Regions from separate parts of the Aliamphritea hakodatensis genome, predicted to be linked through region 1. Evidence: predicted binding sites of a transcription regulator. Region 1 holds the regulator's gene; the other holds the start of a gene.
What was found. Region 1 encodes PhoB, which activates phosphate uptake and scavenging genes when phosphate is short. Its sites were predicted from a motif close to TGTCATANNNNTGTCANA; they were not measured.

Region 1 (15,622 bases):
CAGTGTCAGAAGCTGCGTAAGAAATCGGCGGACTGGCAACGGATCTGTCGCGCCGCTGATCAGTTGGGGACGCCGGATCACCGTCAGGCCCGGGCATTTTTTGAAAGCCATTTTCAGGTGTACCGGATCAATGGCACGGAAGGCCGTAAAGATGGCCTGATCACCGGCTATTACACGCCGTTGTTGCATGGCAGCCTGCAACGTTCGGAACGGTATTCCTATCCCCTGTACCGCAAGCCGGCGGACATGCTGGGTATTCAGGTGCAAAGCTGTGCTGACCGCGCGGCCCGCTGCCGTGGCCGGGTGATCGGTGATCAGGTGATGCCATATTACAGCCGGGCAGAGATTGACGGCCCGGATCAGCCGCTGGCCGGTCAGGAATTGCTCTGGGTGGATGATCCCAATGCGGCGTTCTTCCTGCACATTCAGGGCTCAGGTGTGGTGCAGCTGGATACCGGTGAGCTGGTGGCCGTTGGCTATAAAGATCAGAATGGTCATGCTTATAAGCCCATTGGCCGGGTGCTGATCGAGACCGGTGAGATTGCTAAAGAGGATATCTCGCTGGATACCATTAACCGCTGGCTTGAGGCGCACCCTGAGCGGGCTGACTGGCTGAAAAACCAGAACCCCAGCTATGTGTTCTTTTACTTGTCAGACACGGTTGAGAGCGGCCCCCGCGGCTCGCTGAACGTGCCGCTGACCAATGAACGCAGTGTGGCGGTTGATCGCAAGATTATCCCGCTGGGCACGCCTCTGTGGCTGAATACCACGCTGTTTGATGATTCTGCCTATCAGCGTCTGGTACTGGCACAGGATACCGGCGGGGCGATTAAGGGCCCGGTGCGGGCGGATGTGTTTTTTGGCCGGGGTGAGCGGGCGAAACAGCTGGCGGGCCATATGAAGCAAAGCGGTGAGTTATTCGCCTTACTGCCTAAGCCGCAGTAAAGAGTACTGAGCATAAAAAACCTGCCCATCGGCAGGTTTTTTTATGCTTCTAAGATTGCAGAGTGTATGTCAGTCGTCATCCAACTCGTCCAGTTCTTCAACTGCCGGATGTTTTACCTTGTTAATCAGCTCTTTAGGGAAGTGACAGCTGAAGGTGCTGCCTTTGCCCAGGGTACTCTTGATGGCCAGTTTGCCGCCGTGACGGTTCAGCACGTGTTTAACGATGGCCAGCCCCAGTCCGGTGCCGCCGCTGTCCGATGAACGGCTTTCGTCTACACGGTAGAAACGTTCAGATAACCGGTCGATATGAATGCTGTCGATGCCGGGGCCATTGTCTTTAACGGCAAAGTGCGCACCGTTTTTATCCACCCACCAGCGGATGGTAATCGTGCCTTCCGCCGGTGTGTAGCGCACGGCATTAAAGACCAGATTGGAAAATGCGCTGTAGATTTCTGATTCCTGCCCCAGCAGGCTGAAGTCCGGGTCCACATCCAGTTTAATCTGATGATTCTTGTCCTTGCCGAGGCTGTGGGCATCGTCGGTGATCTTGCGAATCATTGACTGTACCGGGACTGGCAGTTCGTCGGAGATATGCGGGCTGGCTTCCAGACGTGACAACAGCAACAGGCCGGAGACCAGATTTTCCATGCGTTTTGATTGCTTGGCCATCTGATTCAGGCCGCGGCGCAACGGCGCAGGTAAATCCTGATCCAGATAGGTTTCCAGATAACCGCGAATAACCGTTAACGGAGTGCGCAGTTCATGGGAGGCATTGGCAACAAAGTCCTGGCGGGTCTGTTCCAGCTGGTTAATCCGGGTAATGTCTCTGGCCACCAGTATGCGGTCGCCGTAGCCAAACTTGGTGAGCTGGTATTCCAGCGCGACCAGGCTGTCGACCGGAGATGGTAATTGCAGCGGTTCGTCGTAATTTTCTTTGCGGTAATAGCGGATAAAACGCGGGTCGCGCAGCAGGTTCATCACGGAACGGCCACGGTCGGTCTGTACTTTTAAGCCCAGAAGGCGGTCAGCAGAGCGGTTCCACCATTCAAGGTTGTTGTCCCGGTCGATGATGACAATGCCGTCTCCCAGCGCCGCTGAGGATTGCTGAAAGCGGGTAATGATATTACGCAGTGACTGATTGCGGGACTGATTGCGTTTCTGGTCCCGGGCCAGTTCATCAAACAGTTCTCCCCAGTGGCCTTTGCTTTCCGGGACATCGGAACGGTCGCCTTTGGTGAGCCATTCCTGCAGGCGGGTAAATTCCCTGACCTGGAGGACCGCCCAGCCGAGCAGAAACACGGCGAGGGTCCAGCCGGGATAACCGATCACCAGCCCCACAACGGTGCCGGCCATCGCGGTCAAAAATAAACTGCCAGAAATGGAATGATTACGGTTGTACATTCTGTCGGTTCCGGGTGATGTCTATGGCAGCTTAGCGCGGAAACTTCGGCTTAAGCAACTTGCGATGAGAACCGGTAACCGGTGCCGCGAACGGTCTGAATCAGATATTCGTGGCGCGCTCCCAGCGCTTTACGTAACCGCCGGATATGGACGTCGACGGTACGTTCTTCAACGTATACATTGCCACCCCAGACCATATCCAGTAACTGGCTGCGGGAGTAGGCGCGGTCCTGATGGGTCATGAAAAACTGTAACAGGCGAAACTCGGTTGGCCCCAGTTCCAGTGGCTTGAGTTCGGCGCTGACCCGGTGAGACACAGGGTCCAGTGTCAGATTATCAACGGTAATCGGCTCTTCAATGCCTTTAGGTGTGGCACGGCGCAATACGGTTTTCAGCCGGGCAACCAGTTCACGGGGTGAGAATGGCTTGGTGATGTAATCATCAATGCCTGATTCCAGGCCTTTGATTTTATGGTCTTCATCACCTTTGGCGGTCAGCATGATGATCGGGATGTCGGCGGTCACTTCATCTTTACGTAACCGGCGGGCGAATTCTACGCCGCTGATGCCGGGCATCATCCAGTCCAGCAATACCATGTCCGGCTTTTCATCCAGAACAATGCTGTGGGCTGCCTGGGCAGACTCTGCTTCCATACATTCGTAACCGGCCATTTCTAATGCAACCGCAATCATTTCCCTGATTGGGGCTTCATCGTCGACGATCAGAATTCGTTTATTGGATGACATGCTCGATCACCTTCTTTAGACAATTCTTTAGACGAGCATATTAGATTATTAAACTGTTACAGAAATATGACAAATTTTGCTTATGTAACAGGAATTATCAGGAGATTAGCCAATAATCCAGGGCAATGCCGATAAACAGCGCCATGCCTGCGTAGTGATTATTGAGAAACGCCCGGAAGCAGGCTTCGCGCTGGCGGTGGCGGATCAGCCACTGTTGCCAGATAAAACAGCCTGCCATGACCAGCAGGCTGAGGTAGAAGTACTTACCCATATCCAGCTGATTACCAAGCAAAATAAAGGTGAGCAGGGTCAGCGCCTGCAGCATACCGACAATCAGTTTGTCCGCATCGCCGAACAGAATAGCGGTGGATTTAATGCCGATTTTAAGGTCGTCGTCCCGGTCTACCATGGCGTATTTGGTATCGTAGGCGGTGGTCCACAGCACCGTGGCGGTATAAATCAGCCAAGCGTGGGCGGGGACCGCTTCACCGGTTGCGCTGAAGGCCATCGGCACCGCCCAGGCAAAGGCCATGCCCAGAACAATCTGAGGCAGATGGGTGTAGCGCTTCATAAAGGGGTAGCAGGCGGCGAGAAACGCACCGCCGAACGACAGCAGGATGGTTTGCGTATTGGTAAACAGCACCAGAATAAAGGCCAGACCGATGAGGACAAAAAACAGTATCAGCGCTTCTTTGGCGGTGGCTCTTCCGGCGGGAATAGGGCGTTGGGCCGTGCGTTTTACATGGCCATCAACTTTGCGGTCCGCAAAGTCATTGATCACACAGCCTGCGGAGCGCATCAGAAAGGTGCCCAGGCAGAAAATCACCAGTAAGTGCAGGCTGGGGACGCCTTCAGCAGCGATCCACAGGGCCCAGAGTGCCGGCCACAGCAGCAGATAGATACCGATGGGTTTTTCCACCCGCATCAGCTGTCCGTAGGCTTCAAGGCGGTCTCTGCTGAAAAGTTGTCTGCTCATAAGGGTCAGGTCTGTGCTCTCAGAGGTGTTTTGCATCAAGTAATGCCGGCAGAAAAACTTCCGATACCAGCAGGGGTTTTTCGCTCAGGTAAAACAGTGACCGGCGCGCCCACGCAGATCCGCCATCGCGGATTTTCAGGCGGCTGATCTGTAATGGACCCCGGCGCATGGTCGGATCACGGAACAGTATACTGCCCAGCGAACGGCTGCCCACAAAGTTAAGTTCCCGCTGCTTGCCGGTGAGGGTTGTCGCCGGGATGACTGAACGGGCGAATACCCAGGGCTGGCCGTTGCCGATTAGCTGTACTTCCCGGATGACCGCCAGCTGACGGGGGCGCATCCCCAGTGCTTTGGCTTCTGAACGGGTCGGATGATGCCAGCCCTGACGGATAACTTCGACACGAAAATCACCCTGGCTGGCACTGATCAGCCGCTGGGTTAAAGAGCCCGGATCCAGCAGCCATTTACGCCAGCACAAGGGTGCGTCGGTACTGGCGGGACGCCGCAGGGTGTACCAGCGAACATCGAAGCTGTTGTCATTCAGGGCTGAAGGTATCGGCACGGCAAAATCTCAAAGATATTGTTCCACAGGCGTAAAGCGATGACGCACTTTTAAAACAGCCGCTATGTTATCACTTACCCCGGGGAATCATAGACTTGATCACGGAGCCCCGGATTTTTCGTTGCGCTGGCGCAGGATTTTTTGCCCCGGGGATTGGGCTTGTCAGCCCCTTTGGGTAACATGCGTGCTATGAATACACAGAATCTTAATGCCTCTCCTGAAGAGGTGCGCCAGCTCACCGAAGACTGGGTTCGCAGTATGGTTGTGGGGCTGAACTTATGCCCGTTTGCAGCACCTGTCCTGAAAGATCAGAGCCTGCGTTTTTTTGTCTCTGAGGCGAAGGATGAAAAAGCCCTCACGGCGGATTATCTGCAGGAGCTGGACAGGCTGATGCAGGCGGATGAAAAAGACATTTCCACAACGTTGCTGATTGCGCCTTACATGCTGGCGGATTTTTACGATTATCTGGATACGCTGACCGAGTTCGAAATCCTGCTGGAAAGGGCCGAGCTGGAAGGCGTGCTGCAACTGGCCAGCTTCCATCCCGGTTATCTGTTCGGCGGTGTCCCGGCGGAGGATATCAGTCACTGGACGAACCGGGCACCGTACCCCACCTTTCATATTATCCGTGAGGCTCAGATGAGCCGGGCGTTAACTCATTTTAAGAATCCTGAGGAAATTCCGGAGCGGAATATTCAGCGGCTGGAAAAACTGGGCCGTGAGGGGCTGATTAAGCGTTTTCCACCGTTTGCGGATTATGCAGACAGCTAACGGACATCTGGACAGGGAGGGTGCAGGTAATGCGTGAAGTGCTGAGGCAAAAAATCATTACCGTTTGCGATAAAAAAATCGCCGCGAAGGGGCCGGATGTGGGGCTGTCATTCTATGCGTTTTTTGCGAACAAAAATGATGATCCGGCACTGCTGATGGAAGCCGCCACCTGGTGGATTGAGCGGCATCAGCTGGATCATTTTGAAAAAGCCCACAAAGTCAGGGCAATGGTTATGCAAGGGCTTTGACAGCCCGCAGGCCGGATCAGCGGCGCTGATTAAAAATCATCACCTGATTACGGCCCGCTGACTTGGCCTTATATAAGGCCTGATCCGCCTGTTCGATGAGCGCCCGCGGTGAACTGCCATTGGCCGGAATCAGGGTGGATATCCCAAGGCTGGCGGTGACTTTGTCAGCCACATCTCCGGTGTGGGGGATTTCCAGCCGGTTGATATTATCGCGGATATTTTCCGCCAGTTTCTGTGCACCGGCCAGATCGGTTTCCGGCAGCAGGATGCAAAATTCTTCGCCACCATAGCGGCTGACAATATCCTGTACCCGCCGTGCAGAGTCCTTAATGGCTTTGGCGACCTGACGCAGGCAGTTATCGCCGTTCAGGTGGCCGTAGTGGTCGTTGTAGGCTTTGAAGTAATCAATATCCAGCAGGATCAGCGACAGGCTCTGTTTGGAGCGCTGGCTGCGACGCCATTCCATTTCCAGGGTGCGTTCAAATTCGCGGCGGTTGTATACCTGGGTCAGGTTGTCGATGCTGGCCGCGCGGGCCAGCAGGTCATGGGAGCGTTTCAGCTGCAGGAGAATGCCGATACGGGCCTGAATGATCGCCGGATTGCGGTGTTCCAGCAGGTAGTCAGCGGTACCGGCATCGTACAGTGAGGCTTCCAGTGTGTCGTCCAGCTCCGGTCCGATACAGGCCAGTGGAATCTGTTTTTCCCGCAGGTAATGATTCAGTTCCAGACAGCGTTCGGCCAGACTGTTGTCCTGCACCGGCTGATGGATGAGGACCAGATCAGGGCACTGTTCCGGGGATACCAGTTGTTCTTTGAGCGCCGGCCAGGACTGCGGCAACAGCAGGTTGTAGTTGTCCCGCAGGATGGAGAGTACGTTCCACAGTTTGTGACAGGCGTCTTCTCCGAAGACGGCGATTGTCTGGCGTTCTTTGTGCCGGGATGTTGGCTGATTTTCCGGGCTGCTGACGCTTTGCCCCTGAAAGAACTCAATGATGTTTTTATAGTTTTGCAGCCCCACCATACGCCGGCCGTCACTGCTTTGTATGGCCGGGGTGCGCATGCCAAAATTACCGGCTTCCCATTGTGCCTGCCAGTCATGCAGGATGGCTTCACAGGTTTCGTCCGCTTCGATTTCGGTGGTCAGGTCACAACTTTCCAGCGCGTTGAAGATGACCGGTGAGTCGGAGATGTCTTTACCTTCGATCCACAGGTTACGGTACAGGGCCTGCCGAAAGCAGGGCAGGCTGGCCGGGGCCGTCTTGCCAACGGCGATGACACAGAGGCTGGGAAAGTAACTGTCGCTGCGGTTGGGGGGCAGGGTGATGGAGATGTCAGGAATACGGTTACGGATATCAAAGATGTCGCTGGCAATTTCCGACATACTTTCTGTGGCGCTGGCATAGCTGCTGATATCGGTAGTGTGTTCGACCAGCCGCCATTCCACTTTGTTCAGCAGATTATGGCTGCTGAGTAACTCATGTAACGCATAGCTGAAAGGGCAATTTAAGTCGCCGTAAACGATATAGTCAGCCATGGGAATTCCTGCCGTTCAGATTGATAGATTGCCGTCCCTGGAATACCAATAATAGTATTCAATAGTATTCTATATCGGCTGAGTGGCAGAAAATCCAGTTTTTTCACAGACTTAATACTATCCGGTGACTAAAAATTATATTCTGAAAACGTCTTTTAAGGCGGCTGCAGGTCTATTTTTGTTTATCAATATAAACGTACTACAAGATACGGAAGTATTGAGCTAGAATTAATTTTTGCACACAGACCCGGCGTGGGAATGCCGGAAAACAGGACGTGAGTTGTACCTGTCTGACAACTAAACAGGGGAAGGAAAGAGACTGTGCTGATCGAACGCAGAGGGAAGGCGACCGGTAAACAGAACCGGAGAGCGACAGAGAAGAAGGGCATTGCTACCTGTGATATGCAGGGCGACCTTTGGGAGCTGGATGCATTATTTCTTGGCTACATGAAGGCCATGGTGCAGGGCTGGTGTGGCGGCTCAGTTCCGGAAGATGTTATGCAGGGTCTGAAGAATTACGGACACTATCAGGCAGAGGGCTATATTATGCGGGCTGAACCGAAGAATAATGGCCGGATCCTGTTACAGATCGAAAAAAGTTAAGCGCCGAACAGATATCAAAAAGGCAGCCCGTGGCTGCCTTTTTTGTGGCCGGTGACCGGTCTTAACTGTCATCTGATTCGTGCTGACGCACGGTTTTCTTGATATCGCTGAGGCTGCTGTGGCGCACATCTGTGCCACTGACCAGATAGATCAGGTGTTCAGCCATATTGCGGGTGTGATCACCGATCCGCTCCAGACTGCGCAGTACCCAGATTACATTCATGACGTTGGAAATAGACCGCGGGTCTTCCATCATGAAGGTCACCAGCGTCCGCATGGCGGTACGGTATTCCTGATCGACAGACTTATCTTTCTTGGCAACTTTGTAGGCCATTTCAGCGTCACTGCGGGCAAATGCGGTCAGGCAGTCCTGCAGCATCTGGCGAACCAGATTACCGATGTGGCGGACTTCCTGATAACCACGGCCTTTACCGTTATCTTCTGCCAGTTCAATGGCGTGACGGCAGATACGGCTGGCTTCGTCACCCATGCGTTCCAGATCGCTGATGGTCTTACTGATCGCGATAATCAGGCGCAGGTCGGCCGCAGCCGGCTGGCGGCGGGCGATAATACGGGTGCACTGTTCGTCGATCATCAGTTCCATATCGTTGATGATCTGGTCATTTTTACGGGCCTGTTCGGCCTGTTCGGCATCGCCTTCAATCAGGGCTTCAATGGCGTCGTTTACCTGCCGCTCAACAATGCCTCCCATGGTCAGCAGTTCGGTACGGACCTGCTCCAGTTCGTCGTTGAACTGCTGGGAAATATGCGTGCTGTGGTGATCCTGTTCGTATGTCATGGAAAATTCCTCGGTTATCCGTAACGACCGGTGATGTAGTCTTCAGTCTGTTTCTTTTCCGGATTGGTGAACAGGGTATCTGTGACACCAAACTCGATCAAATCGCCCATATACATGAACGCGGTGTAATCAGACACCCGGGCAGCCTGCTGCATGTTGTGTGTCACGATAACAATGGTGAAGTCTTTCTTCAGCTCGTGGATCAGTTCTTCGATTTTCAGTGTAGAGATCGGATCCAGTGCTGATGCCGGCTCATCCAGCAGCAGTACTTCAGGCTTCACGGCGATGGTACGGGCAATCACCAGACGCTGCTGCTGACCACCGGACATGCCCAGCGCGCTTTCGTGCAGACGGTCTTTTACTTCATCCCACAGGGCAGCGGATTTCAGGGCCCATTCAACGGTCTCATCAATGACGCGTTTCTTGGTAACACCCTGAATACGCAGGCCGTAGGCAACGTTTTCATAAATGCTCTTCGGGAACGGGTTTGGCTTCTGGAATACCATGCCCACCCGGCGACGCAGTTCGGCAACGTCAACCGCACGTTCGTAGATGTTCTGGTTATCCAGAACGATCTCGCCGTTGATTTGGCAGCTGTCGACCAGGTCGTTCATGCGGTTGAAGCAGCGCAGCAGGGTTGATTTACCGCAACCGGACGGGCCGATGAAGGCCGTCACCCGGTTTTTAGGGATGGTCATGTTGACGCCGTGCAGGGCGCGCTTATCCCCGTAGTACAGTTCCAGATCGTTGACTGTCAGGGCAACGGTTTCGTCTTCCAGACGCAGAGTCTGATTCTGACGCTGCATAGCCGAAATATCGATCGAGTGGGTTTTTACTTCAGTAGTCATAGTCAATATTCTCTGTTCGGCTTACATTTCAAGCGCTTTATACTTTTCGCGTAGATGATTTCGGATTGCGATGGCTGACAGGTTCAGCAGGGCAATCACGGCAACCAGCAGCAGAGCAGTTGCGTATACCAGCGGACGGGCCGCTTCAACGTTAGGGCTTTGGAAACCAACATCATAGATGTGGAAGCCCAGGTGCATAAATTTCTGATCCAGATGGATGTACGGGTAGTTACCGTCCAGTGGCAGGCTCGGCGCCAGCTTCACTACACCCACCAGCATCAGGGGGGCAACCTCACCGGCGGCACGGGCAATCGCCAGAATCACACCGGTCATCATTGCCGGGCTGGCCATTGGCAGTACCACGCGCCACAGGGTTTCAAACTTGGTAGCGCCCAGTGCCAGGCTGCCTTCACGGACGGCCCGGGGAATCCGGCTCAGACCTTCTTCAGTGGCAACAATGACGACAGGTACGGTCAGCAGGGCCAGCGTCAGAGACGCCCACATCAGACCCGGTGTACCAAAGGTTGGGGATGGCTTGGCTTCTGCAAAGAACAGATCATCAATGTTGCCGCCCAGGAAGTATACGAAGAAGCCCAGACCGAATACACCGTAGACGATGGACGGTACACCTGCCAGATTGTTTACCGCGATGCGGATCAGACGGGTTACAAAGCCCTGCTTGGCGTATTCACGCAGGTAAACTGCGGCGACAACGCCAAACGGTGTTACCAGAATGGACATCAGGATAACCATCATCACAGTACCGAAGATAGCTGGGAAGATGCCGCCTTCAGTGTTGGCTTCCCGTGGATCTTCGCTGACGAATTCCCACAGTTTGGCAAAGTAATGGCCGATTTTCTCGACGAAGCCCATGTTGTTCGGACGGAAGATCCGCACGACTTTAGACAGTGAAATTTCAACCTGCTGACCGTTTGCCACTTCAGCCACGTAGCTGTCGCGGTTGAACAGGGTGTACAGGTCCAGCAGTTCCTGCTGCAGGCCTTCGTACTCAGCGTTCAGCTCGTTACGGCGGTTTTCCAGTTCATCGTATTGTGACTGGTCAGTAACACCGTCCAGCTCCAGTGCACGGCCTTTCAGGCGCAGACGTTCCAGTTCGTAGTTAATGGCACCGATACGATGTTTTTCGATCTGGTAGATGTCTTCCTGAATATCCAGTGCCCGTTCAACACGGTTTTCGAAGTCGTTCCACAGGGCTTCGTATTCCGGCGTTTTATCGTAGCCGTCGTAGCTGCCGACAACTTCGCCGTTTTCTTTCAGGGCGCGCAGGTAACCGTAGAAGTTACCCCATTCGCGGCGTTCTGCAGCGAACAGCATTTCCGGGTATTCACGGTCTGACAGGTAGTAGTCGATCGACCAGGTGAAGTCAGCGCGGTTAACGTCGCGGTTACCGATTTTAATCAGGCTGCGTACCATGAATTCCTGATCACCCGGCAGGTCATTACCGGCTTCACGTAACTGGATAGTCGGTACGTCTTCAGACTGAACCACTTCACCGATCATCTGGGTGGTTGAGCCGTTAACTGTGCTGTTGGCCTGCATGATGTCGGCTGGCCAGAAGTGGCTCAGACCACGCACAGCGATCAGTGCCAGAAGGCCGATAACCATGATGATACAGATGGCAACAGCACCGGCATTTAACCATACCCATGGTGAGCCGGATTTTGTCCATTCACGAAAGGAGATGTTCATTTTTCTTCAAATCCTCAGTCACACTCGGGTTACAGTGAACCGTATTTTTTACGCAAGCTCTGGCGGACCAGTTCTGCAAGGGTGTTTACAGCAAAGGTAAACAGGAAGAGTACAAAGGCTGCCAGGAACAGAATACGGTAGTGGGAACTACCTACTTCAGATTCAGGCATTTCCACAGCGATATTAGCCGCCAGGGTACGCATACCTTCAAAGATGTTCATATCCATGATCGGCGTATTACCGGTCGCCATCAGTACGATCATGGTTTCACCGACTGCACGGCCCATACCGATCATGACCGCCGAGAAAATACCCGGGCTGGCGGTTGGCAGTACGACACGGGTCAGGGTCTGCCAAGGGGAAGCGCCCAGTGCCAGTGAGCCGAAGCTCAGGTGCTTAGGTACAGCGAAAATGGCATCTTCGGTGATGGAGAAGATGGTCGGGATAACCGCAAACCCCATTGCGATACCCACAACCAGAGCATTACGCTGATCGTAGCTGATACCCAGGTCATCGGTGATCCAGGCGCGCATATCACCGCCGAACAGGATGCCTTCCACACCACTGCTGATGGACAATCCGAACAGGGTAGTGAGGATGATGACCGGAATCAGTAACAGTGCGTCCCAGCCATCCGGAATCATAAAGCGTATTTTCTGTGGCAACTGTGCCCAGCAGAAGCCGAAGGCGACGACCACCAGTGGTACCAGTAACAGGCAGGTGAAAATACCTGGCAGGTTATCTTCCATAAAGGGTGCAAGCCAAAGGCCGGCCAGGAAACCGAGGATGACGGTTGGCAGGGCTTCCATCAGCTCGATGAACGGCTTCACCTTACGGCGCAGTGTTGGCACCATGAAGTACGCGGTATAGATCGCACCGCAGATCGCCAGTGGCGTGGCCAGTAACATCGCATAGAAGGCGGCTTTCAGGGTACCGAATGCCAGTGGCATCAGGCTGTATTTAGGCTCAAAATCGTTGTTCGCTGCTGATGACTGCCAGATGTATTTCGGCTCATCGTAGCCTTCGTACCAGACTTCTTCCCATAACGCGCTCCAGGATACATCCGGGTGCTCGTTTTCAATTTTATACAGGGTGAGTACCTTGTCCTGCTCGGTCAGCAGGGCATTGGCCCGCGGTGCAAAGGCAATCATGTCGATAGGTTTATCAGACAGCTTTTCTGAAAGCGCAGTACGGTGTGCGGTTGAGTTGTAAATGCGCAGGGTGTTGTCGGTATCAACCGTGGCAAAGCCTTTACGGCGGTGTTCAGTGGTCAGATCGACCAGTGGAGCGTCTGCGCCTTCGAATTCACGGATTTTAGTCAGTTGCCACAGGTTCTGTTCGTCACGGACCAGGAACCACTGGGATACCATGCCCAGATCATTACCCAGCAGCAGTGCGTTACCGCCCAGCAGCAGGTCGAAGGTGGTGATGTCGCCATCGGTGGCATCCAGCAGCTGGCTGACGGCCGGGCCTTCGCCGTTACGTAAGTCCAGTACAGCTACCTTGCCGTTATTACCGGCAATCAGTACCCAGCGACGGTCGGGCATCAGCAGTACTTTGGTGGCGTCGATGTTCAGTTCCGGCAGGTGCTGGTTATCGATTTCGATCTCAACTTCATCGCCAAACAGGCTTTCTGACAGGGTCAGTGCGGCTGCATTCAGATAGTTTTTGCCACCACCGACCAGCAGGAATTCGTTTTCTTCACCGTTTATGGCCAGCAAATCCAGTGAGGTATCGGCTACATCGATCGGTGCCTCACCCAGCGGGTAGCTGACAGAGGGTGTAATGACCCGTTCGCCATCCGGATATTCAGATTTGTATTCGTGCTTGAATACCAGTGCCTGACCATTGCTCAGACCCAGCGCAAAGATACGGCTGCTTTCTGAGGCCAGGGCAAAGCTGGTGACGCTGGCGCCGGCCGGGATGTCAGCCTGAACCTGTTTCATCAGTTCGCCGTTACGGCTATCGAAGAAGTTCAGCTGTCCCTGGTCAGTGACCCGCAGGCCAATCTCAGCCTGTTCTTCCATGCTCAGATAGAGCGTTTCGCCTTCACCGGGGGCGGGATAAGCTTCAACTACCTGTTCATTATCCTGCCACTGGTGGATTTTGGCAGAGTTGAACAGCGGCTGTACTTCATACAGCAGGTAAAAGAAGATCAGCAGAATGGCAATGATTACACTGACGCCGCCAAAGCCAATCAGGCTGCTTGCCATCTTGTCTTTGAGCGCACGAAATTTACGGCTTCGCTTGGCGGAGGCCGTATTGAAATCAAGGTCTGGAATCGCAGAACTATTATCTGTAGTCATGGTTCTATCAGCACTATCGGAATTAATGGCGGCTAAGATATACCAGCTCTATTACAGTAATGTTACAGAGCTGTCATAAAACTGTTACCTATAAGGTCCAGCGAAAAAATTTCATTTTGTCGGCATGGTTTCAGGGGGACAGAGGCAAAAAAAAGGAGTCATGAGACTCCTTTTTATGTGCTGACCCTGAGGTCTTAAGCAGGCTGCAATCAGTTCAGTTGCAGGCTCTTCATTTGCTTTTCAACCATTTTGGCTGGCAGTGGGATGTAGCCATCCTTCACAACCACTTCCTGACCGATGCGGGACATAACCATTTTCAGGAATTCGCGCTCCATTGGAGGCAGTGCCTGACCAGGCTTCTTGTTCACGTATACGTACAGGGCACGGGCCAGAGGGTAAGTGCCGTTCAGCGCGCTTTCAGGTGTTGCGTCTACGAATGGCTGACCGTCTTTCTTCGCCAGTGGCAGGGCACGTACCGAAGATGTCTTGTAACCGATACCGGAGTAACCGATGCCGTTCAGGGAAGTCGAAACAGACTGAACTACAGAGGCAGAACCTGGCTGCTCGTTCACGTTGTTACGGAAGTCACCTTTACACAGTGCTTTCTTCTTGAAGTAACCGTAAGTACCGGATACTGAGTTACGGCCGAAGATCTGGAAACCCTGGCTGGACAGAGAACCTTCTGCACCGGCATCGCCCCAGTTGTTTACTTCGCTTGGCAGGCCGCACTTGCGGGTTGCAGAGAAGATCGCATCAACCTGTGGAATGGTCAGACCAGTCACGTTGTTGTCTTTGTGTACGTAAACTGCCAGTGCATCGATTGCTACAGCAACCGGTGTTGGCTTGTAACCGAATTTCTTTTCGAAGGCTTCCAGCTCTTTGTCCTTCATCTTACGGCTCATCGGGCCCAGGTTAGACGTGCCTTCAGTCAGTGCCGGTGGCGCAGTAGAAGAGCCTGCTGCCTGAATCTGAACGTTAACGTTCGGGTAGCTGCGCTTGAATTCTTCAGCCCACAGAGTCATCAGGTTAGCCAGAGTGTCAGAACCAACGCTGGACAGGTTACCGGATACACCAGATGCTTTTTGGTAAATCGGCAGGTTTGGATCAAGCAGGTCGCTGGCACTTGCAGTCATGCAGGTAGCGGTCATAGCAACAGCAGCAAAAAGCTTTTTCATCGGTTTCATAACTAGCTCCGTAAAAGAGTGAAAGTCTTGTTCGTTTAAGCCAGAGTGGCATATTTATATTTTGATGATGCGAACTATAGAGCGGCTGTGTGACACTAATATGACAGGCAGTCATCTTTTTTTTCAGTAAAAAAATGTATGAAAAATCCCCTGTGTGTAGCAAGCTGGCCCACAGGGTATATGCTTAACAGTAAGAATGTTTGGTATCAGCGCCCCGGATTGTCGTGTATTACCCGTGGGGGATAATTAATCGCCCGGGTGACTGGACGCGGCAGGCTTGGTTGGTAGAATAGCGACCAGAATAACATCAATTTTTGAGTGCGGATTTAGTTCATGATTACAGCAGAAGACCAGGTGCTTAAGCCTGAAGGCGAATTAAGCCTTCGCTGTCCGGCAGATGCCACTGCAACCAACATGTTCGGTGATATCTATGGCGGATGGGTGGCTTCTAAAGCCGTTCTGGCATCAGAGATTCGTGCCGCTGAGGTGGCTGAAGGACGTATGGCGACGGTTTCCATTGGCGCGATGTCTTTTATGGCGCCGGTATTACAGGGGACTGTTCTGGGGTTCTACACCCAGGTACTTGAACAGGGTACCAGCTCACTGCGCATAAAAGTGGAAGTGTGGGGCGTGTCTCCGGATACCCGTGAAATGCGCAAGGTTAGCGAGACTGAGTGTGTACAGGTGGCGATTGATGGCCACGGCCATATCCGGGCACTGGACTTCGGTCGCTGAGTACAGCGTTATACATAAAAAAGGGCTTCATAAAGAAGCCCTTTTTTTATGCCTGCAGATAACCGGTCAGGTTTTCAGCTGGTTCACAAAGCTGTGCAGTTCGATCAGTTCTTCAGTGATTTCCTGGCTGGCTTTAGTGGTTGCCCGGGCACCTTCAGTGGTTTCGTAAGAGCTTTCAGAAATGACATGCAGATTCTGGTTCACTTCCTGAACCACGGTTGTCTGTTCATCGGTTGCCGTTGCGATCTGAGTAT
Region 2 (15,622 bases), 1.6 Mb from region 1:
GTTTGTATTTGTAGCATCGTTACGGATGCTGAGTGATTTATCTGCGCTGGATCAATGTCTTAAAAATCCGGGGCTTTCGCAGTGAATTCCTGATGAGAAGCGCTGCTTCAGCGAAAGGCTGCAGATAGAGTTGTTTTAACGAATGCTCATTAGCCTCTTCTGTTTTGCTGATGCCAAAACTGAGCCGGGTATCAGGTTCTGATAAGTGCAGACAGCCGAACAGGCGATCCCAGACAGCCAGTGCTGCCCCGAAGTTTTTATCAAAATGCCGTGGCGCTGTGGAATGATGAATCTGGTGCTGGGCCGGAGAGATCAGCCAGCGTTCCAATGGTTGCCAGTAATGGATTGCAACATGACTGTGGCGCAGGTTGGAGCCGGTTACGTTAAACGCAAATACCAGTACGTTTGCCCCCAGTACGGTAATCAGGTCTACCTGGTTGGCAAACAGGAATACGAATAAAGCAATGCTGATACCCTGTACAAGGCTACTGCGCAGAGAAAACAAAATCCCTTCAACTGGATGTGTTCTCAGAACCGTCAGCGGCGTCATCGTACGGGCACTGTGATGTACTTTGTGAAATGCCCAGAGCACCGGCCAGCGGTGCATCAGGTAGTGAAGATAGAAGCGGGCAAAGTCGTCCAGAATAAACAGCCAGAGGGTGAAGCCGGCGGCTATCTGCCAGTCCTCAAGAAGAATGAGCGGACGGAAGCCTGCCGTACTTTGCAGCCACTGAAACATAAAGGTGGCGATGGTCAGCTTGGCGAGTAAAGCGGGTGCAAGTACAGTAAATAACAGCCTGTTGATTATAAAAATCAGCCCGTCGGCCCGACTGGATCTGGACAGCCACGCCTGTTTATCGAAGCAGGTTCGCCAGGCATGTGTCATTTTTTGCTTCTTAAGTAAGGTCAGCCAGGCGAGAGCGATAATCAGGGCACAGCCCAGATACCCAACAAACAGACGCTTACGTGGGTCGAAAAAGTTTGCGTAAATATCGCTGCTAAATTCAGAAAATATAGTATCGAACACGTTACTGCCTGGAGTCGGATAGGTTACTGCGAATCTGACCTGATAAGGTTTACCGAGTATATTTTTAAGTCTGGATATTGTCAGCAGTTTCAGGGCGTAGAGGCTGATGTCTGTTTGATCCATGTCAGCCGGTGCCGAATCAGCGCTGAAAAAAAACCGCAGAGAGTGTCTGCGGTTTTTTTGTTTACTGACACAGGTTGCTATATCAGTCGTTTTCAGCGCTGTCAGCAGAACCCAGCTTGTCGGCCAGGTCAGACAGGTTTGCCAACTGATCGTTGTTGTTGGCTACCAGGCTGAACTTGTCTTTCAGCAGCTGCTGTACTTTCAGCATGTTCAGTGCGTACTCGTTCAGAGATACAGAGTTAGACTGCTGGTAGTTACCTTTGGCATCGATACCGGAAATCTGAGTGTTACCCAGCAGAACCGGGCTGTAACCGATCAGACGGTTCAGCTGAACCGCTGTTTCGCCCAGGTCTTTTCCGCCGGTTTGCAATGACATAGCGAAGCCTTTCAGCTCGCCCCAGTGCTTGGCGTACTTGCGGTACAGCTTTTCGATATCAGCATTGCTTTCAACTGCTGCCTGCAGGGCGATCGCATCTTTGTAAACAGAACCGGCATATTTAAATGCTGCTTCAGCAATGACTTTTTCCCAGTTAGTTTTGATGGTTTTCGCGTAACCCATAAGAGCTTCACGCTGCTGAGCAGTCAGGTCTTCACCGTTTGCAGACGTGATCAGCTCACGGCCATCAATGAATGCTTTGGTGATGGTATGCATGTAGTCAGACTTGCCGCCTTTGTCTGCATTAGCTGCATAGTAACCGTGGGCAAAAGTCATTTCTGTTTTCAGGTCGATCATGCCATCGTTGTTGGCATCAGCGGCTTTGAATACGTCTTTCTTACCTTTAGCAATGGCGTAAGCGGTTTTAGCGTCCATCGTCAGGGCATGTGCCGGTACACCGAAGTAGCCAAAAGCTTCATCCCAAACGTGCTCTTTACCGGTGTAAGGTGTGCCTTCTTTGTAGGCTTTACCGTTAGGTTTGTTACCTGCTTCCAGTTTCTCATCCAGATAGTTATCAACTGCCTGGTTGTAGAAGACAGCGCCCATTGCAAACTTGGAAATCAGCTGGGTGTAGTCCAGGCCGGTCAGCGGATCAAAGCCTTTATTAGTCGCTGCAGCTTTCTTGATCATGAATTCGATAACTTCAGCACCGGTCATGTTGCCAGGCCAGCCGTTTACAGCGCCCTTGTAGGTTTTACCTGCCAGATTTTTCTTTTTAGAAAGCTCATCGATCTGAGACTGCTTAACTTTAAAGCCTTCTTTTGAAGCTGGATCAATGATGGCACGGCCAGCATCTTTACCTGCAAAGTAAGCCAGCATCTGAGTTTCCAGCTCAGGGTTGGCAGAGCCGTTGCCTTTGCCTGTCAGTTTTTTCAGCGAGTTGTGCAGGGCGTGACGTGCAATCTGGCCGCCGTAGGAAACAGAGCTTTTCTTATCGCCGTTATAGTCTTTAACGGTAACTGGGAAGTCCGCATAAACTTTGTGGCTGTCAGCCAGAGTTGCCTGGGAAGCAAGCATACCAGAGGTAGCGAAAGTAACTGCTAATGCGAGAGATTTAAGTTTCACGGTAATAAGACCTTTAACTGAACAGGTGTGAATATCCAGTGCATGAGGTCCGTGTCAGACTTCAGGCACGCTTATTTAAGATGGCAGGAAGTTATCATAATCGTATTCAAGGGGCAATTAATAGTTATTATCATTTAGATTATGTTTGATGCGGGTCATATTTGCAGAGAATAAGCAGTCTATCTGAAAGCTGAGCTGATCGGTTTGACGGATGTCATGTTCAGATGGGAAACAGCCGGGCCAGGAGCACGGGAACGGCGGTTTCTACCCGTAAGATCCGCGGTCCGATGTGCATAGCCTGAAGCCCTGCTTCACGAAGTTTTTCAACTTCATATTTTATAAATCCGCCTTCCGGTCCGACTGCAAGGGTCGTTGGAATTTCGTCGGCTATCGGGCAGGGGGCCGCATCGTAAGGATGGGCAACCAGGGCCCGGGTATTGGCAGCGATTGCCGGAAGTTCATCTTCAACAAAGGGTTTGAAGCGCTTACGCAGGTGAATTTCCGGAAGTTGGGTATCAACGCATTGTTCAAGTCCGAGTAACAGCTGTTCGTTCAGGCTATCTGCTTCAAGCACCGGGGATGACCAGTAACTCTTGTCGACTCTGTACGCGTTTATCAGATAGATCTGCTTAACGCCCATGCTGGTAACGCTTTGTAAAGTACGTTTGAGCATCTTCGGACGTGGCAGTGCCATAATAAGTGTCAGCGGCAGTGCTGGCGGAGGAGACTGTGTGCAACTGACCTGTAATGTCACTGAGTGTTCCGACAGTGAAGTGACGACAGCACTCCCCAGATCACCGTTCAGTTTGCCTACTCTCAGCGTATCGCCTTCCTGAGCCTGATGAACACTGCGGATGTGCTCGAAACGCCGGTCTGTAAGGACAGCGGTGTTCTCTGTTTTGAAGTCTGTGGCAGTTAACAGTATCAGGTTCATGGTGCGGCATTCTGTGTGATGAGAGTTGTCAGGCGGCGCAGAGTATGCGGCAAAGCCGGGCATTTGTGTAGTGCACTTGCGGTAAATCAGTATCACTGCTGCTGTATCAATAAAACCCAGAGAAAAGCCCCATAACGACAGGGGATTCTGTAGAATAGCGGAAATTTTCTTGTTAAGGCCAATTTGTGCGCGCGAATCTTTTGACAGGCAATATTACCGGCACGCTGGTCAGAATGACTATTCCAATGGTGTTTGGCATTGTCAGCCTGATGTTGTTTAACCTGGTTGACAGTTATTTTGTCAGTCAGTTAGGTACCGGTCAGCTTGCTGCGCTTGGTTTTACGTTTCCTGTTTCTTTTGCTGTTATCAGTTTGTCTATCGGACTGAGTGTCGGAACCTCTGCAACACTCGGAAGGCTGATCGGTGCCGGAGAGCATCAGCAGGCCAAACAGCTGACGACGGATAATCTGTTGCTGACAACGCTGTTAATGGTGCTGGTCAGCAGCATAGTGACACAGTTTATTGAGCCCCTGTTTCGCCTGTTAGGCGCGGATTCTTCACTGCTGCCTTTTATTGATGCTTATATGTCCGTGTGGTTTGTCGGGGCGGTTTTCTACGTCATTATCATGGTATCTAACAGTTCTTTGCGGGCTTACGGTGATACCACGATACCTGGCGTAATTATGGCCTTTTCTGCCATTCTCAACGGTGTGCTGGATCCGTTATTTATCTTTGGCTGGGGGCCGGTACCCGCGTATGGCATCGAAGGGGCTGCCATTGCCAGCGTGCTGGCCTGGGGAGTGACCGCAACTCTGGCCGTGCTGAATCTGTTGCTGCGTAAACGCTTGTTATTGCTCACGATTGTTTCCTGGGCAAATTGTGTTTCACACTGGCTGATGGTGATGCGAATCGGTTTTCCGGCGGCACTTTCTAATATGATGACGCCGCTGGCTGCAGCGATCATGACGGCAGTGGTTGCGGAACACGGAGCAGAGGCGGTTGCAGCGTTCGGGGTTGGCAGCAGGCTGGAATCCCTGGCGCTGATCGTTAATCTGGCTTTGTCCATGACACTGCCGCCTTTTTTAAGTCAGAATTTCGGCCGGGGGAACATTAAACGTGTATCTCAGGCCTACCTTGCTGCGATGAAATTTGCGCTGGTATGGCAGGCAGTTGTGTACCTGTTCCTGTGGCAGTTTGGCAGCGGTATTGGCAGTCTGTTCAGCGATAAAGAGCAGGTTGTTGAGTTGATTGGTCTGTGGATTATGATTGTCCCGATTGGCTTTGGTTTTCAGGCAGTTACCTTTCTTAGCGCGTCCAGTTTTAATGCGTTGCATCAGCCTTTCAAAGCGATGCGAATCAGTATCTTCCGACTCTTTATTCTCTATGTGCCTTTAGGCTGTGCCGGTAATTATCTGTTGGGCCTTGAAGGGATGTTTTATGGCTTTGTTTTAGCCAATATGGTCACCGCCGGTCTGGCGTTTTTCTGGGTGCGTAATCACCTTGCAGGCTTGCAGAAACAGCCGGTGCCGGATTCACCCTAAAGGCTATAAGGGGTTTTAACTCTCAGGGAATGGGGGTATGTTGTCATACGTGCTTAACACACAGCAGTTAGATTATTCGTGACTTTGCGAGATATATTCCACTGCTGGGAATGTCCACCAAAGTCATATTATCAGCTTGCTGATTAAGCAATATGATCTTATTGGGCTTAACTGAGCCCGGTAGATCAAATGTACTCGATATAGATGCAAAGGGGATGTGGGCATGACACAAAAGATTGCGCTGGTTACAGGTGGTACGGGCGGTATTGGTACAGCTATTTGTCGTGCGCTTGCGGATGCAGGTGTAAAGGTGGTTGCGGGTTACAATTCCGGCGGAAATCACGAGAAAGCCAGGGCTTGGCAGGAAGAGCAAAAGCAGGACGGTTACGATATTCTGGTCGCTTATGGTGATGTAACGGACGAAGAGTCCTGTGCGGCCTGTATCCGAACGGTGGAAGAGGTTGCCGGCGGCAGTGTGGATATTCTGGTGAATAATGCCGGTATTACCCGTGACGGTACGTTCCGTAAAATGAGCTGGGAACAGTGGAACCAGGTACTGTCTGCAAACCTTGACAGTATGTTCCATATGACCCGCCTGGTTATTAACCCTATGCTGGAAAACGGCTGGGGCCGGGTTATTAACATTTCATCGGTGAATGCGCAGAAGGGCCAGTTTGGTCAGTGTAACTATTCTGCTGCCAAAGCCGGTATCCATGGTTTTACCAAGGCACTGGCGCAGGAAGTGGCTGCAAAAGGTGTGACGGTCAATACGGTCTCCCCGGGTTATGTACTGACACCGATGGTTGCCAAAATTCCGGAAGAGGTACTGGCTAAGATTGTTAAGCAGATTCCGGTCGGCCGTCTGGGGCAGCCGGAAGAAATCGGTAAAGCCGTTACCTATCTGGCCAGCGATGACTGTGGTTACGTGACAGGGTCTGACTTCTCGATTAACGGTGGTCAGCATATGTCCTGAGGGCGTATCAGGTGTATAAAAAAACCCGCAGCTGCGGGTTTTTTTGTGGCTGTTACAGTACCTGTTGCAGGAGACCGTAAAAGCGCTGATAAAGGGCTTCCTGATGCCTGGCGAATGGCTGGCAGAGCCATTCCATTTCCAGGTGTTTCAGGTCTTTCAGGCTGGTGGAACTGTGCTTCTCTTCCAGCGCCTGTTGCAAGCGTTGCATCTGGTATTCAAGCCGTAATGCCTGGTCTTCTTCCGGTGAACTGAGGTTAAAGGCAATTTCCAGCTGAATGCACAGTTGCCGGAGGGCGGTATCTGATGCATAGATGACCGGGTCAAATTCCTGTGAACCCTGATGAATATTACAACCGGTGATAAAACGATTGTGCAGCAGTTCAGCAAAAGGAGCATCCGGACTCAGGCCCTGCTCCCATGCCTGGTTAAGTTGTTCGAGGGTGTTGTCGTCCAGCTCTTCCGCCAGTAACTTTTCTTCCAGCTGTTCGCACAGGTTAATTTTACGTTGCCAGGCCTGATAGGTTTCACTTTCAAGCAGGCGGTCCAGATCGGCCTGTTGACGCTGCAGATTGCTTTTGGCGGCGTGTAATCGCTGCTGAAGCGGTTCCGGCGTATCGTTTTTCTGGCACAGTATGTCTGCCTGCTCCAGCAGATTGCTGATCTGAGACGGGGATGCAGGCGTGGTCTGCAGAGCTTCCAGCTGCTCACATAGCTGCCCGGCTTTTTCCTGCTCGGTTTGCTGTGACTGAACTGCCTTGCGGTTACTTTTTTCCAGTTCGTAGACTTTGTTGCAGGTCAGGCGGAATGCTGGCCACAGTTTGCGTTCTACGCTGTGGAAGCTGTTGCCGGTCTGCCGCCATTGCTGTTGCAGTTGTTTAACCTGACGCAACAGGGCATTTAGCAATTCCGGCTGGCCTTCTGCGACGGCCTGTTCGGCCGCTGCACACAGGGCTGTAGCCTGATCCGCCAGGGTCTGCTTTACTTCAGCATTGGCTTCACGGTAAGCCTTGATTTTGCCGTCCAGCTGTTTGAGGGTGCTGTTAAAACGGCTCTGCGCTTCCCGGCCGGGGGTTCGGTCAACCGGGGTGTACTGGCGCCACTCCTGCTTTGCTGTGCGGCTGATTTGCTCAACTTCCTGCCAGTCTGGCTGTTCCCAGTCAGTATTGGCCATCAGGGTTTCCAGTTGCTCGCAAAGCAGAAGGCGTTGTTGCAGGTTGTTGACGCGCTGTTGTTTCAGTTCGGCATAATGCTGGCTGCAGGGCTCGTAGGCCTGATCTGATGCCTGTTTGAAGCGTTTCCACAAGTCATGGCTGTGGTAAGGGTCAGTGGCATCCAGGTCTTTCCATTCCTGCTGCAGGGCACGGATATGATCAGCCAGTACCGCCGCTTCGGCTGGGTTGCCAATCAGTGCCTCCATTTTTTCGCACAGTGATTCTTTTTTCGGGGTGACGGCAAAGCCCTGCCAGTCTTTCAGTTGCTGTAACTGTTTTTGCAGACCGGCATGGCGGTTGCGGCAGCTTTTAACGCTGTTCTTCGCTTGCTGGCCAAGCAGTTCAGTGACCCGTTTATCGAGGCGGTAAGCGTTTTTAGTATTGCCTTCGCTGAGAGCCTGCTCAAGTTGGTCAAGGCAGCTGTCGATCTGCTGCTGGTCCTGTTGCTGTACCTGCTGGCGTTCTGCTTTGTGCTGCTGCCTGACCTGATTCTGCTGATCAAGACGTTTCTGCAGCGTGCGGAGTCCCTCAGGCTGTGGTTCGTTTTCCGGCCAGTTAATCAGTTGGATAGCATGTTTAAGGGCAGCGCTGTCAGCCGTTTCGTTTTGGAGCAGCTCAGTAAGTTGCGCATTGTTCTGCTGCGCCCGGTTAACTGCATCCAGTAAGGATTGGATCTGAGTGCTTTTGCTGCTTAGCTGTCCGGTTATCTGAGCAAACTCAGGGTCACCCGAAGATTGTGTTTGCTGAGATGCTTGCAGGTCATTCAGCTTGGCAGTGAATTCTGCAGGGTCCGGCAGTGTTTCTTCAAGGGTCGCCCGGATCTGTTTCAGTAACTCATTAAACGCAGCAAGTAAGGTGTCACGCTGCTGTTGGCGCTGCAGGGCTTCTGCCTCGCGCTGCTGCTGTTCAGCCTGCTTTTGCTGTTCCTGCTGAAGCAGTTGCTGGCAGGCGTTCAGAGCTTCTGTCAGTAAGGTGCGGGCAGTATCGTCGGAGTGGTTGTTCTGTAACAGTTTTTCAGCGTTCTGCTGATAGGCGTTCAGTCTGGCTTCAAACTGAGGATACATGCCGGTATTTAACAGTTGTTGCAGGGCAGATGTCAGCTCTGTCTGCTGTTGCAAAAGCTGTTCCCGGGCTTTCTGTTGTTCGCGGATATCCCGTAATTTATTACGGATAATGCGGTGCACTGTTTTATCTTTGCTGCGTATTTCTTTAGATAGCTGTTCAATGATTTCTGCTTCGTGAAGCTTTTCAGCCGCGGCCTGCCGGGTTTGTGAGTGGCCGGCCTGAAGGGTGATCGTACCCAGGCAGGTCTGGTCGCTGATTTTTTCAATTGCAACCTGTTGTACGGTGCTGTCATCTATGTGCAGTGCAATATGAGTCAGGATGTCGTCATCCTGTAACTGCCTGATGCTGTTAATGCTTTGCTGCTGATCACAGTTATCTGTTTTGATAATGACACGGCAGGCGCGGTCAGCGGCCAGATGCCTGACCTGATGATCGGTGTCGATATTGGAGATACGGCACAGCAGTTCCGGCTCTTCCAGCTTTATGACGGCGGCACTGCGTACAGCGGGATTCTGATCCTGCAGGGCGAGCTGTGAAAGGATCTGATGCTGTTCTGAATTACTCGCTTTTAGCTTAGTGATCGCACGGATACGTACATCAGCTTTACTATGTTGCCATTTCGGCTTAAAGAACTTCGCAAACATTTACAACCCGATCCTGAATGAGCCAGCTAAAAAACACGATACTGTGGCTAAGGGCGGCTATTCTACCGGGCTTTAAGGTGGCAGGGGAAGGCTTGACAGCTGAGAAAAATCGCCTTTTAGTCAGGGTTTTGTTGCAGTTGCTCTGTCGGGAGTGCTCAGGACCCAGCTGGAATGCCTGATACGGCGCTGTCAGGTGGGAAAATGGTTATTTTTAATAATCTGCAGGTCAGCTTCTGCGTACTTCAACATCGCCGTCGATGTAATACCAGCGATTATCTTCCTGTCTGAACCGGGAACGTTCCTGGAGAGCTGCCGACTGTCCTTCACTGTCGAAATAGGCGATAAATTCCACGGTGCCTGTGGTATCCTCGCGCCCGCCATTATGGGTGCTGATTATTTTTAATCCTGTCCAGGTGGTCATACGCATTTGTTCGGCGATCAGAAGCGCGTCTTCCGGTTGCCGGTTTTCTGCTGCCGTCGTGGCTATCAGATAGTCCACACTGCCCAGTGCAAAGGCCGTATAGCGGGACCGCATAAGGGCCTCTGCGGTCGTTGCCGGTTTGGTGCCGCTGATGGCCGGTTCACAGCAAAAGCTGAAGGGCTTTCCGGCGCCGCACGGGCATTGCTTTGTGGTATCTTTGGCATCATGCAGCATGGGAATTCCTGTTTCGATTCAAACGGTTTGGTTCGTCGTCGTTTTATTATAAATAGCTGTGACGTGAATCATATAGACCGATAGCATTAGAGGCTAGCAATGGCAAAGCAAACTTTTTACTGGCATGACTACGAAACCAGTGGTGCTGATACCCGCCGTGACCGGCCATTGCAGTTTGCCGGTATCCGTACAGATATGGATCTGAATATCATTGAAGAGCCGCTGATGATTTACTGCAGTCCGGCGGAAGATGTTCTGCCTCATCCGGAGGCTTGCCTGATTACCGGTATTACGCCGCAACAGGCGCTGCGTGAAGGTTATTGTGAAGCAGAGTTTATGCAGCAGGTGCATGAACAGCTGGCCCGTCCGGGAACCTGCGGCGTCGGGTATAACAGCATCCGTTTTGATGATGAAATTACCCGTCAGGCGCTGTACCGCAACTTTTTTGATCCTTATGCCCGGGAGTGGCAGAACGGTTGTTCCCGCTGGGATATCATCGACATGATGCGCCTGACCCGTGCGCTGCGTCCGGACGGTATTGAATGGCCTGAATATCCGGATGGCCGTCCGAGCATGCGTCTGGAAGATCTGACCCGGGCCAATGGCATTGATCATGGCAATGCCCATGACGCTCTGTCGGATGTACACGCCACCATCGGTATGGCGCGGCTGGTTAAGGAACGTCAGCCCAAACTGTATGACTATGTGTTAAATAACCGCTCCAAACAGGCGGTACAGAATAGGCTGGATGTGGTGACCATGAAGCCCGTGCTTCATGTCTCCTCAATGTATCCCGCTGAATGGGGCAATCTTGCGATTGTTGCTCCCGTGGCAGCCCATCCGGTCAACCGTAACAGCATTATTGTGTATGACTTGCGGGTTGATCCTTCCGACATGCTGGCGATGCCTAAGGAAGATATTAAGCGTTTGCTGTATACCGCAACAGATGATCTGGCACCGGGCGAAGCCCGTTTGCCTCTTAAACAACTTCATACCAACAAATCTCCGATAGTCGCGCCGGCAGGTATGCTGTCGACGGAAGAGGCGAACCGTCTGGGGATCCGTGGCCCGGACTGCCGTACCCATTTAGAGATGTTGCGTGCTAGTCGGGATTTAAAAGAGAAGCTAGCATGGGTATTTGCAGAGCAGGATTTTGCAGAAGATCTGGATCCGGATCATATGTTGTATGGCGGTGGTTTTTTTAACGATTCAGATAAGGCTGCCATGAACCAGATCCGGGAAGCGTCACCGGCGCAGCTGGGGACGATGGAGTTTGCCTTTCAGGATCCGCGTCTGGAAGAAATGTTGCTGCGTTATAAAGCCCGAAATTATCCGCATACGCTGGATGAAGAACAGCGTCAGCGGTGGGAAGAATACCGCAAGCAAAAGCTGATGGGGCCGGATAACGGCGGGTATCTGACGATTCCTGCGTTGTTTGAGCGTTTGAATACTCTGTATCAGCAACCGGAAACAGAACAGAAGCAAAGGGAAATACTGGAGGAGCTGGCGCTGTACGCGGAGGCTATCTATCCCGCTGATGAGGTCTATTAATGAACACAGGTAAAGCCGCTTTATGGTTGTCTCTCACGGGAAGTCTGGTCTCTGTGCCGGTGGTTTCTCATGCTGCAGAACAACTGAATGAAGCGATTACCTATGTGGTGACACAGTCTGCCGGTTATCTGGACAGTTCACCTGAACCGGCAACCCTGTATGACCTGAAACCGCGGGGCTTTGTGGACAGCGAAACTATGTTTGAGGTGCGCCCTGCCATGATTCAGGAAAAGCAGTTGCCGCCGCCTACCGTGATCCCGTTCGACCGTTTTGATCCGGTGCAGGTGGTGATCGGTGAGCAGGAGATTGTGCCGACTCACTCTGCCGAAGATAAGATTTTCTTCCAGATCGCTGTGGATCAGGTGGAGATTGACTGCCTGCTCGGGGAGCGGGAAGGGGAGGACTGTGCTGCCTTTGATATTATTGAAGATGAGCCTGCAGAGCCTAAGTCACGGCGGGTTGTTGACCGGCAATTCCAAGCGTTGCAATAACCGGCCAGTGAACATTAAAAACAGCCAGAATAAAAAACGCGTCTCTTCCGACGCGTTTTTTTGTACCTGAAAGTAAGGCCGCGTCAGGGTTTGGCAGCCAGCAGATTGCTGCCAATGCTCTCAACGGTAAAGCGGCGTTCAGGCAAGTGCTGCAGTGTGTTTTGCAGATCTTCAAGTTGCAGCTCAGAGATGCTCTGGCTGAACTTTTCCCGGCTGTTAAATCCGTACTCTTTGCGATCTATTTCCCGCCAGTAACGGCCGGTCAGTTGATACAGGCTGGTTTCCTTCTGATTAATACGTGACAGCACGCTGCGCTTGTAAGTGCTCAGCTGTTCTTCTGTCATATCTGCCAGTTGCTGTTGCATGTTCTGCAGAAAGCGATCAATTGCCTGTGCTATCTGGTCAGGATGGCTGTTGGGAGATTGAACAACAAAGGCTAGCCCGGGAACATCCTGCATTAGCAGCGGGGTTGCAAAAACAACATATCCCAGCTGTTGCTCCGTCCGCAGGCTGGTATAGAAGGGGGCTTCCAGAATTTCGCCTAACAGCGTGTAGGCTGCCCGGGTGCTGAGGTCGGTATTTTCTCCCTGAAAATAAATGCTGATTGCTGAGTCGTTATGGGTCAGGTCCAGTGTGGTTGTGCGAGGCGCGTCAGTATCCAGCCGTTTAACGGTAATGGTGGTTTCTGCTGCGCTGTCCTGTCGGTGGGTTAAACCGGTTTCCACCCGTTGTAGCATGGATTCGGCCTCAGCCGCAGATACATTGCCGTGTGTGAGCATGCGTATGCTGCTGGTTTCAGTCAGTTTCCGGGCGTGCTGAACAACGTCTTCGAGGGTGATCTCAGCCAGTTCAGCTATCTTATCCTTTGCCCGCCAGCGGGGCATGAGTGCGTTGTAAATCTCGTCGATGGTCTGGTTATACGGTTTATCCTGAGCGCTGTTTTGCAATTGCTCGAGATATTTTTGCCTGATTCGCTCAAAGCTTAACTGATCAAATTGCGGCTCATTAAAAGCGGCAACAATGCGTTTTAACAGGATTTCCTGTTTATCGTTGTACCCGGTAATCCGGAAACCAAAGCCCCGCAGGTGGGAGTATATCTGCCCGCCAATTCCCGCCAGGCTGGCGTCATAAAGGGTTTCGCTCAGCTGTTCCCGGGTCATCTGAATCATCATGCTGGTGAGAACCCGGGCACGGGGATCTGTGTTGGCAACCGGGGAAAACAGTGACACAAAGGTATTTGTTTTCGGCAGGTTGAAGGTTTGATCCTGCTGATACCACAGTGTGGCGCCCGGCTTGCTGACCAGCTTAACCGGCTGGTTTTCCGGCTTGCCGGCTGCTTTCAGGTCAAGATTTTCAGCAATAAATGGATTAGCGTCCCGGTTTTTCAGGCTGGCAGGGATCGCCGGAGCCCGCCAGCGATCCAGGCGGGCCTGACTGATGGTTTCGGTTTTATATGGGGTGTCGTACCACGGGCTGGTCTTGTCGGTCTCTGCGGCAGAGTTGTAGACCGTCAGTAACATATTCTCTGGGGTAAGCCGGGCCGCAAAATCAGCAATGATTTCAGGCTGATAGTCATTCATCGAGTAGCCGACATTGAGAATCTGCGGGGTCGGGTAAAGCTGTAAACGCCTCGACAGGCTGGATACGTAACCCAGTGCGCCCCCTTTTTCTTTAAACCTGAATGCCTGTTCTCCCAGGCGTTTTTCTTCATTATAGATACGTTCCTGAATGCCGCTGTTGCGCAGCAGCTCAATACTGGCAAATACCTGTTCAACAATGCTGTCTATACTGGCCAGGCCCGCCTGAGTCAGGTCAATGGAGATATCCAGGGTTGCCAGATTACTCAGGTCGGTGCCCTGAAATACATACAGTGAGTTGGCCAGCCCCTGGCGTTTAAGTTCGCTTAGCAGGCTGTTTTCCCCTTCGTATCCGAGCATCGAGGCCAGATAGAACAGGGGTTTCTGGTTATAGAGCTGGCGGGTAGAGGGCAGAGGAAAGCTCAGCTTAAGTTGCTGTATTTCTTTCAGTGGCTGAATTGTCAGTTGTGCGGGTAAGTCTTCCCCTGCGAACAGGGGCAGGTCAGAAGAGGGGGCAGCCGTGCCGTGGTTCAGTACCGGGGTAAACTTTTCCCGAACCATATTTTCAAGCTGATCCAGCGGTTCATTGCCCAGTACCACCAGGCTCATCAGGTTAGCTGAATAGTAGTGATCGTAGAAGGCAATCAGTTCTTGCCGCAGTTGTCCGGGCTGGTCGTTATTCAGGGTATTAAGGTCTCCGACGGAAAACTGAGCATAGGGGTGTTCCGGATTCATGATTTGCTTGTAGGCATCCAGTAAACGCCGACTGTCGTCCTTAAGCTTTGACTGGTATTCAGAAAAAACCGCCTGACGTTCCCGGTCCACGTACGCTTCATCAAAGGTTGGGGATATAAAGAACTGCGCGAAGCGGTCCAGCGCCGGCGCTAACTGACCGACCGCAACATCAAAGTAGTAATTGGTGTTCTGATAGGCGGTATAGGCGTTATGGTTACCGCCATTGGCACTGATGAACGCTTTGTAGCTGCCGGCTTCCGGGTATTTTTCGGTGCCCAGAAACAGCATGTGTTCCAGAAAGTGTGCCAGACCTTCCCGGCCTTCAGGATTTGCGTTAGAGCCTGCATTTACATCCAGTGAAGCGGCCGCTTTGTCGGCCTCCGGATCTGATATTACCAGTACTTTCATCTGGTTTGGCAGGCTGAAACTGCGATACAGGCGCTGATCATTGGGGCTTTTAATGATGCTTCTGTCAGTCTGACCCGGTGTTGTATCAGCCAGTGCAGCAGCCGGAACTGCTGAGCTGAGTGCCAGCGCTAAGCAGCCGGCGAATAGATGGCGTAGTGTTACCTGATGCATGGTAAATCTCTGTATTAGCTTACAGTCGTAATAATGGAGTATATCCAACTTGCGGTTTGGACAGCTGATTTTCGATATAGATCACTTATTCATTGATATTTTGCGTGTTTTTCTGGTTGCGGGGCAGGGGCTTAGTTACAATTCAGACATCAGGCGGGCTGAGCGGTTGTTCGGATCTGTTCTTTTTTATCGCACTTAATTGGAATGAGTGACATATGAACCGGGAAAAAGTGATATTTGCGTTTTTTATCGTTCTGGCGCTAACCCTTAATTTCGGCTTCTTTCTCGGTGGATTCGATGAAATAGCCCATCATAATGTGTATGAGCTGTTTGCCGCTACGATTGTCAGCATGATCTGTACCGTGCTTAAGTTCGGCGACCGCACTCATATCGGCGCACTGATGCTGGCAACCAGTCTGGTGGCTGATTTACAGCTGGTCGTCGCGGCAATGATGTGGGGATACGGCGTGCAGATGAGTGTGGACGGTATGACCCCGGAGCTGGTCAGCAGCATTGTGTCACTGTCTGGCGGCGCGTTGCTGGCGAACGTGGTGTCCGTCGTGCTGCTTATGGTCGAGACCATTATGGTACGCCGTTAAAGGCTTGCCACTATGCATGATGTTCTTTATGTGCTGCTCAGGCGTCTGCGTAAACCGCTGATCACTGTGATCGTGGTGTATGCGATTGCGGTGACCGGCTTTGTACTGATACCCGGTCAGGATGATGCCGGCCAGCCCTGGCGCATGGACTTCTTCCATGCCATTTATTTTGTCAGTTTTATGGGCTCGACCATCGGTTTCGGTGAGATTCCCTACCCCTTTACAGCGCCGCAGCGTGCCTGGACGCTGGTAACCATCTATGCAACCGTTATTGCCTGGCTATACAGTATTGGTTCCATGCTGGCGCTGATTCAGGAGCCGGGCTTTTCCCGTATCCTGCGACGCCGTTCATTCGCGAAGGAAGTGCGGAATTTTAATGAGCCTTTTTATCTGGTGTGCGGATACGGCGTCACCGG

Region 2: phbB (acetoacetyl-CoA reductase) is a predicted target of PhoB. The motif match lies at 5,168-5,185, and genes of this name have one in related genera.

What each region holds. Positions count from the first base shown of each region.
Region 1 is NZ_AP025281.1:5,075,188-5,090,809, reverse strand. Features, by position in the region: gene mltA (murein transglycosylase A) at 1-945, shown strand, start outside; gene phoR (phosphate regulon sensor histidine kinase PhoR) at 1,015-2,346, opposite strand; gene phoB (phosphate regulon transcriptional regulator PhoB) at 2,397-3,092, opposite strand; gene ubiA (4-hydroxybenzoate octaprenyltransferase) at 3,190-4,068, opposite strand; gene PCI15_RS23080 (chorismate--pyruvate lyase family protein) at 4,088-4,630, opposite strand; gene PCI15_RS23075 (DUF1415 domain-containing protein) at 4,820-5,401, shown strand; gene PCI15_RS23070 (DUF6500 family protein) at 5,431-5,649, shown strand; gene PCI15_RS23065 (GGDEF domain-containing protein) at 5,666-7,183, opposite strand; gene PCI15_RS23060 (hypothetical protein) at 7,505-7,786, shown strand; gene phoU (phosphate signaling complex protein PhoU) at 7,848-8,585, opposite strand; gene pstB (phosphate ABC transporter ATP-binding protein PstB) at 8,600-9,433, opposite strand; gene pstA (phosphate ABC transporter permease PstA) at 9,455-11,143, opposite strand; gene PCI15_RS23040 (ABC transporter permease subunit) at 11,173-13,449, opposite strand; gene PCI15_RS23035 (PstS family phosphate ABC transporter substrate-binding protein) at 13,659-14,633, opposite strand; gene PCI15_RS23030 (acyl-CoA thioesterase) at 14,967-15,368, shown strand; gene PCI15_RS23025 (methyl-accepting chemotaxis protein) at 15,435-15,622, opposite strand, start outside.
Region 2 is NZ_AP025281.1:1,467,339-1,482,960, forward strand. Features, by position in the region: gene PCI15_RS06690 (sterol desaturase family protein) at 38-1,150, opposite strand; gene PCI15_RS06695 (DUF4856 domain-containing protein) at 1,233-2,651, opposite strand; gene PCI15_RS06700 (16S rRNA (uracil(1498)-N(3))-methyltransferase) at 2,872-3,585, opposite strand; gene PCI15_RS06705 (MATE family efflux transporter) at 3,771-5,126, shown strand; gene phbB (acetoacetyl-CoA reductase) at 5,350-6,099, shown strand; gene PCI15_RS06715 (DUF349 domain-containing protein) at 6,152-9,019, opposite strand; gene PCI15_RS06720 (YchJ family protein) at 9,246-9,674, opposite strand; gene sbcB (exodeoxyribonuclease I) at 9,774-11,225, shown strand; gene PCI15_RS06730 (hypothetical protein) at 11,225-11,716, shown strand; gene PCI15_RS06735 (insulinase family protein) at 11,800-14,607, opposite strand; gene PCI15_RS06740 (DUF6394 family protein) at 14,823-15,206, shown strand; gene PCI15_RS06745 (potassium channel family protein) at 15,219-15,622, shown strand, end outside.